2 regions of the Sodalis sp. RH14 genome follow, and region 2 is predicted to be linked to the other one. Evidence: predicted binding sites of a transcription regulator. Region 2 holds the regulator's gene; the other holds the start of a gene.
What was found. The regulator LexA, encoded in region 2, represses DNA repair genes until DNA is damaged. The targets are predictions, from matches to a motif close to TNCTGTATGTACATACAGNA.
Positions count from the first base shown of each region.

Region 1: a site for LexA is predicted at 1,625-1,644, ahead of sulA (SOS-induced cell division inhibitor SulA). Genes of this name have one in related genera too.

Region 1 is NZ_CP178739.1:1,559,944-1,563,360, reverse strand. It holds gene yccS (YccS family putative transporter) at 1-805, shown strand, start outside; gene ACL2XQ_RS06925 (TfoX/Sxy family DNA transformation protein) at 849-1,454, opposite strand; gene sulA (SOS-induced cell division inhibitor SulA) at 1,664-2,170, shown strand; gene ompA (porin OmpA) at 2,522-3,417, shown strand, end outside.
Region 2 is NZ_CP178739.1:83,058-86,474, forward strand. It holds gene plsB (glycerol-3-phosphate 1-O-acyltransferase PlsB) at 1-844, opposite strand, end outside; gene ACL2XQ_RS00375 (diacylglycerol kinase) at 970-1,338, shown strand; gene lexA (transcriptional repressor LexA) at 1,459-2,067, shown strand; gene ACL2XQ_RS00385 (CsbD family protein) at 2,473-2,682, shown strand; gene zur (zinc uptake transcriptional repressor Zur) at 2,904-3,413, opposite strand.

The DNA of each region.
Region 1 (3,417 bases), 1.5 Mb from region 2:
AATCGGCACGCTGGCGGGTATCCTTATCGGCCTGCCGATCCTCTATTTTGTCCCGTCCATCGAAGGTCAACTGATCCTGATCGTGGTCAGCGGTACGCTGTTTTTTGCCTTTCGCAACGTGCAATATGCCCAGGCGACCATGTTTATCACCCTGCTGGTGATGCTGTGTTTTAACCTGCTGGGCGAGGGATTCGATGTGGCGGTGCCGCGGGTGTTCGACACCTTTGTCGGCTGCGCCATCGCCTGGGCCGCGGTCAGCTTTATCTGGCCGGACTGGCGTTTTCGCCGCCTGCCGGTGGTGGTGAACAACAGCCTCGCGGCCAACTGCCGCTACCTTGACGCCATTCTGGTGCAGTATCATCAGGGCAGGGATAACCGCCTGGAATACCGCGTAGCGCGGCGGGATGCCCATAACCGCGACGCGGAGCTGGCCTCGGTGGTATCCAATATGGCGGCGGAGCCGAGAACCCGCAGCGAGCTGCTGGAGTCGGCGTTTCGCCTGTTGTGCCTGAATCACACCCTGCTGAGCTACATCTCGACGCTTGGCGCGCACCGGGAGCGCATTGTTGACCCGGCGCTGATGGCGGTGCTGGACGATGCCGTCTGTTATGTGGACGACGCGCTGCAATGCCAGGAGCATTTCGCGCAGCGGGTGGAACAGGAACGGGAACGGCTTATCGCGCGCATCCAGCGGCTGTTGCCGGACCCGGAAGCCAGGGAACAGCTGGTTTTGCAGCAAATCAGCCTGTTGCTTGATTTGCTGCCGGAACTGATTGAGCGTAAACAGCACATAGAAAAACAGTGACGGCGCCGCATGCCGCCGCCGGGCGGCATGCATTAACCGGCTGCTAGCGGCAGGGGAGCCGTGAAAACCAGTCCAGAAGCTCGCTGCGCTGGACCTGGGGCAACGCGGCATAGTGGCGCCCGGACAATGCCCCTTCCAGCGCGAGCAGCACGGTGACGCCCAGGTTCCGCTTGATTTTACGCAGTTTCAAATAGCTGCTTTTGGCGCCGTAATAGCGCAAGGCATCGATATCCCTGATACCGGCCTTCCATAACAGGCGCTCGATACCCTGCCCGATATTGGGCAAATCCTTTAACCGCAAGCTGGCCGCCTTGATGCGCGTTTCCTGCCTGGCCTCGTCGATGGCGCGGCGCGCCAGGTCCAGCAGCGTGTGTACGTCTTCCCACAGGCGTTCATCGACGTGATAATAGTTAAGCGCCACCGGCAGGCCCCGTTTGGTATAAATCAGCCGGCTCATTCCCTGCCCGAGGTAGATATGCTCGCTTTGCCGGGTGCCGCGCAGGTACAGTTCGCCGTCCAGAATCAGGCCGAACATGATTTTATCGGCGGCGATGCTGTACCCGCCGAACTGTGAACGGGTGGAAATATCACCCAAGGGAGAAAAGCAGTTTTTAGCCTGTGCAATGCGGCATTTATGTAGTACTTCCATGAACTTCTCCTTGTTGTGGACCGCGAGATTCCTTACTCAAAATTCGCAACAGCCCATAAAAATACGGTATTTTCCCAGCGGTTTTCAACTTAATCTCGGCGCGACGATCATTAAGTGGCAATTCTGCGAAGGTCATTAAATTTTTGATTGATTTTCGCGCCAAACCTCTATACTGTGTTTTTATACAGTGACACAGGGGCGGACACAAAATGCAGACTCAATACCATGCCAATTCTTCTCGGACGCAGCCAAGCCAGGGTGAACAGCCGATCGACAGCACGACGGCCCGTCCGGAGCAGGGTTTTATCAGCGAAGTGGTTTATTTCGAGGATCAGCCGGTTGTGGGGAATATTCTGTTGCCGTTGCTGCGTCTGCTGGGCACGCAGTCGCGCTGGCTGCTCTGGCTTACGTCGTCTCGCAGATTGAGCCGCCCCTGGCTTGAACAGTCGGGCCTGCCCCTGGAAAAAATGGTGCAGTTGCGCCATCGCACCGCGTTCGATACCGTCGCCGCCATGGAGAAAGCACTCTGGACGGGGAATTACAGCGTCATTTTGGGCTGGTTTCCGACGGAATTGACGGCGGATGAGAAAATTCGCCTGCGTGACGCAGCGCAGCATGGCGGCACTTATGGGTTCATCATGTACCCGCAAAATGAGGTTTGCCGGAAATCTGGACAGTTTTCAGGCTTAAAGATTCATTCTACTTTGTATCATTAAGTAAATTTAAGATTAATCTCATTAGGGGCGTCGCATCTTGTGATTTCCGCCCCTGTAACTCAGAACAATCCAGTATATACGCGGTTCCCCGCCCGCAACGGCGCCTAAAGCGATATCACTTTTTTCGTCCCTATCATCAATAAAGCCTATATGAAACGCTGTTTTTTATTAGCGGCTTACTACATCTTACTTGTAAGTTTCCTACTTCGTTGTAGACTTTAATTCGCCAGGGCTGCTCTATAACGCCTTTTAAGGGCGATGTACAAACCCAGAGCATGGACACTGGCAATGGAATATTTAAATTAGCTTTAAGAGCTCATTGCCTATTTGGATGATAACGAGGCGCAAAAAATGAAAAAGACAGCTATCGCACTTGCAGTGGCACTGGCGGGTTTCGCGACCGTAGCGCAAGCCGCTCCGAAAGACAACACCTGGTACACCGGTGGTAAACTGGGCTGGTCCCAGTATCACGATACCGGGTTCTACGGTAACGGTTATGACAGCCGCATCGGCAATGGCCCAACCCGCAACGATCAAATCGGCGCAGGTGCTTTTGTTGGTTACCAGGCTAACCCTTACTTAGGGTTTGAACTGGGTTATGACTGGCTGGGTCGTATGGCCTATAAAGGCAGCGTTGATAACGGTGCATTTAAAGCCCAGGGCATTCAGTTGACCACTAAACTGAGCTACCCGCTTAACGATGACCTGGATATCTATACCCGTCTGGGTGGTATGGTATGGCGTGCTGACTCCAAAGCTAACTATGCTAATGGAGCCGGTGGTCGTCTGAGCGACAACGACACTGGCGTTTCTCCGTTGGCGGCTGCAGGTCTTGAATACGCAGTAACCAAAAACTGGGCAACCCGTCTGGAATACCAGTGGACCAACAATATCGGTGATGCCGGTACCGTTGGCGCCCGTCCTGACAATGCTCTCGTGAGCGTAGGTGTTTCCTACCGTTTCGGTCAAGATGAAGTTGCCGCTCCTGCACCGGCTCCTGCCGCTGCACCGGCTCCTGTTGTCCAGACCAAACACTTTACCCTGCGTTCCGACGTGCTGTTCGGCTTCAACAAATCTCAGTTGAAACCTGAAGGCCAGCAGGCTCTGGATCAGCTGTATTCCCAGCTGAGCTCGATGGATCCTAAAGACGGTTCTGTTGTCGTTCTGGGCTATACCGACCGTATCGGTTCTGAACAATACAACCAGAAACTGTCTCAGGCTCGTGCGCAAAGCGTAGTGACCTACCT
Region 2 (3,417 bases):
GGTATAGCCGGTTCCAGGTCCAGCTTAATACCCGATCCGACAAGCGCACGGCTTCATAGGAAAAATCCGCCGCAATTTCTTCCATCAGCTCGATGGCGTTTTGCTGCGCTTTATCAGTCGAGATTTTTTTAGCGCGGGCTTCGTCCTCCACGGCTTTTTCAATCGCCTTGGACGCCAGCAGCTTATTGAATAAATCCTGGCGGACAGGCAGCCGCGGCCCCACAGCCACCAGGCGTTGGCGGGCAAAATGAATCATGGCGACGCGTGCCAGCTTCTGCGCGATGGTTTTATCGGTGCCATGCTCGGTCGCCATATAGCGCATGGACAGCGGACGGGAAAAACGCACAAAGCTGTCGCGCCCCAACCACAAGACGGCGATAAACTTCTGGAAACCATTGAGGAGGCGCAACTGGGGCGCCGGCTGGTTCTGCTGCGCTTCACGGCCGGGCGATCGTCCGAACATAACGGATACCGGCACCATCTGGACATCAAGCTGCGGATTATTGCGATGTAAATCCAGATAATCGTGAAACAGCTTCACGGATTCCAGTTTTTCGGAAAAATAGCGAAAAATACGGGGGCCATCGTGGATAAAGACGTAGCGCGGCAAGACGACGCCGTCGATCTCCAGCGGTATCAGCGGATCGGACAACCCCAGTTGCAGACATTGCGCGCGCAGGGTGAGCAGGTCCGTCTTGGAGTTATAGGGCAAAACATACATCATTGGCCGCAGCGGGTCCAAGCCGGCTTCTTGCCGGGGATTGGCGGGAATGGCTTTACTCCGCACCAGTAGCCTGAGCGGTAAATTCAACAACGTATAATAAATAGTACGCCAGCCTGACATATCTTCGTGAAGCCTCTTGTTAGCATTGCGCCACAAGAATACCAGAAACCGCGCGACAGATCTGTGGTGATGCGAACGAGAAGAAACGGTAATATAGGCACAATTTTTCTTTAGCGCGCAAAATTATGGCAAACCAAACCAACGGACTTCGGCGCATCTTTAACGCCATGGGCTATTCCATAAAAGGATATCGCGCCGCCTGGCGGCATGAAGCCGCTTTTCGCCAGGAAGTGGTGGTTGCCGTGGTGGCGATTGCCCTTGCCTGTTACCTGGAGCCAGAACCCGTGGCGCGGATTTTATTGATCGGTTCGGTATGGCTGGTGCTGATCGTTGAGATCGTGAATAGTGCTATTGAAGCGGTGGTGGATCGCATCGGGCCGGAGCTGCATCCACTTTCTGGCCGGGCGAAGGACCTGGGCTCGGCGGCGGTGACCCTGGCCATTGTTTTGGCGCTGTTCGTGTGGATAACGCTGTTATGGCGGTATATTCCTTAAAATGGCCGGCGCGGCCGGTCGTCGGCAGGGTTTTATCACATTTTGCAACGCTTGTGGTTTTCAATTGCTGCGGACCTGTATATACTCACAGAAAGACTGTATAAACAAACAGGGGACGGAATGAAAGCATTAACCGCCAGACAACAAGAGGTATTTGACCTCATCCGCGATCATCTTGCGCAAACCGGCATGCCGCCGACCCGGGCGGAAATCGCGCATCGTCTGGGATTTAAATCCCCTAACGCCGCCGAAGAGCACCTTAAGGCGCTGGCGCGCAAGGGCGCCATTGAAATCGTTTCCGGCGCCTCGCGCGGCATCCGGTTATTGATAGAAGAAGAAACCGGCCTGCCGCTGATCGGCCGCGTGGCCGCCGGAGAACCCCTGCTGGCCGAACAGCATATCGAAAGCCATTACCAGATCGATCCCGATCTGTTTAAGCCCCACGCGGATTTCCTGCTGCGTGTCAGCGGCATGTCCATGAAGGATATCGGCATCATGGACGGCGATCTGCTGGCGGTGCATAAAACCCAGGATGCCCATAATGGTCAGGTCGTGGTGGCGCGAATCAATGACGAGGTCACGGTAAAACGCCTGAAAAGACACGGTAACATCGTTGAGTTGCTACCGGAAAACAGCGAGTTTTCGCCCATCATTGTCGATTTGCGCGAGCAGGAAATGTCCATCGAAGGTTTAGCGGTCGGCGTTATCCGCAACGGCAACTGGATTTAACTCACGGTGCTCCATGGCATCCTGAATATCCCTTATCCCGCGTCAGCGAGAATTTTATGGCGGATAACCGGCGACGCGGAATGCGGGTTCGCCGCCATAAAAGTGCCGCGGCGCGTCCGCTGCCGCTAGCGGTATTTATATTTAGTTACAATTAGCGGTGTACGGGCTGATACCTTCTACCTACTGTTTTATTTCACCTTATAGCCCATACGGCGTTTATAACCCTGCCAATATGGTCTAATCATCTGCTGAATAAACCTTATGCCAAATCCCCTGCTATACTTTAGACATAGGGTTAACTTATGACATGCAGGTTTTGGGACGCAATACGTGTCCTCGCTATGCGCTAACAAAACCTGGAGTGGCAGATGTTGACTGAGAAACCGATAACCAAGGAGAACTCCGATGAACAAAGATGAAGCCAGCGGTAATTGGAAACAGTTCAAAGGTAAAATGAAAGAACAATGGGGTAAGCTTACTGACGATGATCTGACGGTAGTTGAAGGTAAACGCGATCAGTTAATCGGTAAGATCCAGGAACGTTACGGTTACGGCAAAGAAGCCGCGGAAACGGAAGTAAAGGACTGGGAAACACGTAACAAATATCGTTGGTAATGATTTTTGGAAATCATGACTAATGCATATTCACTGTGCGGTTATGGCTTCCTTAAGTGTTCCTACCCAAAGGTACAAGGACGTACCACCTATTTTATATGATCCTATCAGCATTCCCCTGTTTTGCCGCCTCTCCAATGTATTAACCAAACGCGTTATCTCACTTCAGCCATAATAAACGTCATTTGCTCCCGGGTTCTTGTAAAAGCCAAAATGGGACGCTAGCGTTTCTTTATCGCTACGCTATGATCGTGTCCGCAGTCCTGGGGATTGTCACAAGCTTGCACTTCGGCGCATAAGGTACAAAATCCGTGTGCCTCGACGACATTATGGCGCATGGCGAAACCCGTGGCTTGCGCCATTTTTTGCAAAATATCTTCAATGCCTTCGGTTGATTGTTCAGTCACCTGGCCGCAGCGATCGCAGATAAAGAAGGCGGAGGTGTGACTGGGCTGCTCAAAATGGTGGCAAAGAACAAAGCTGTTAGTGGATTCCACTCTATGGATAAAACCTTGTTCCAGAAGGAAATCCAGCGCGCGGTAAATTGTCGGCGGCTTTGCCTGCGGTTCCGTCGCCCGCAGCAGATCAAGCAGGTCGTAAGCACTGATCGCGCCATCCTGCTGTGTCATCAGGCGCAACACTTCAAGTCGCTGTGGCGTCAGGCGCACGTTGCGTTGCTCACATAATTGTTCAGCCTGGCTGAGCAATTGAGACTGATCGGTGGTATTCATAGCG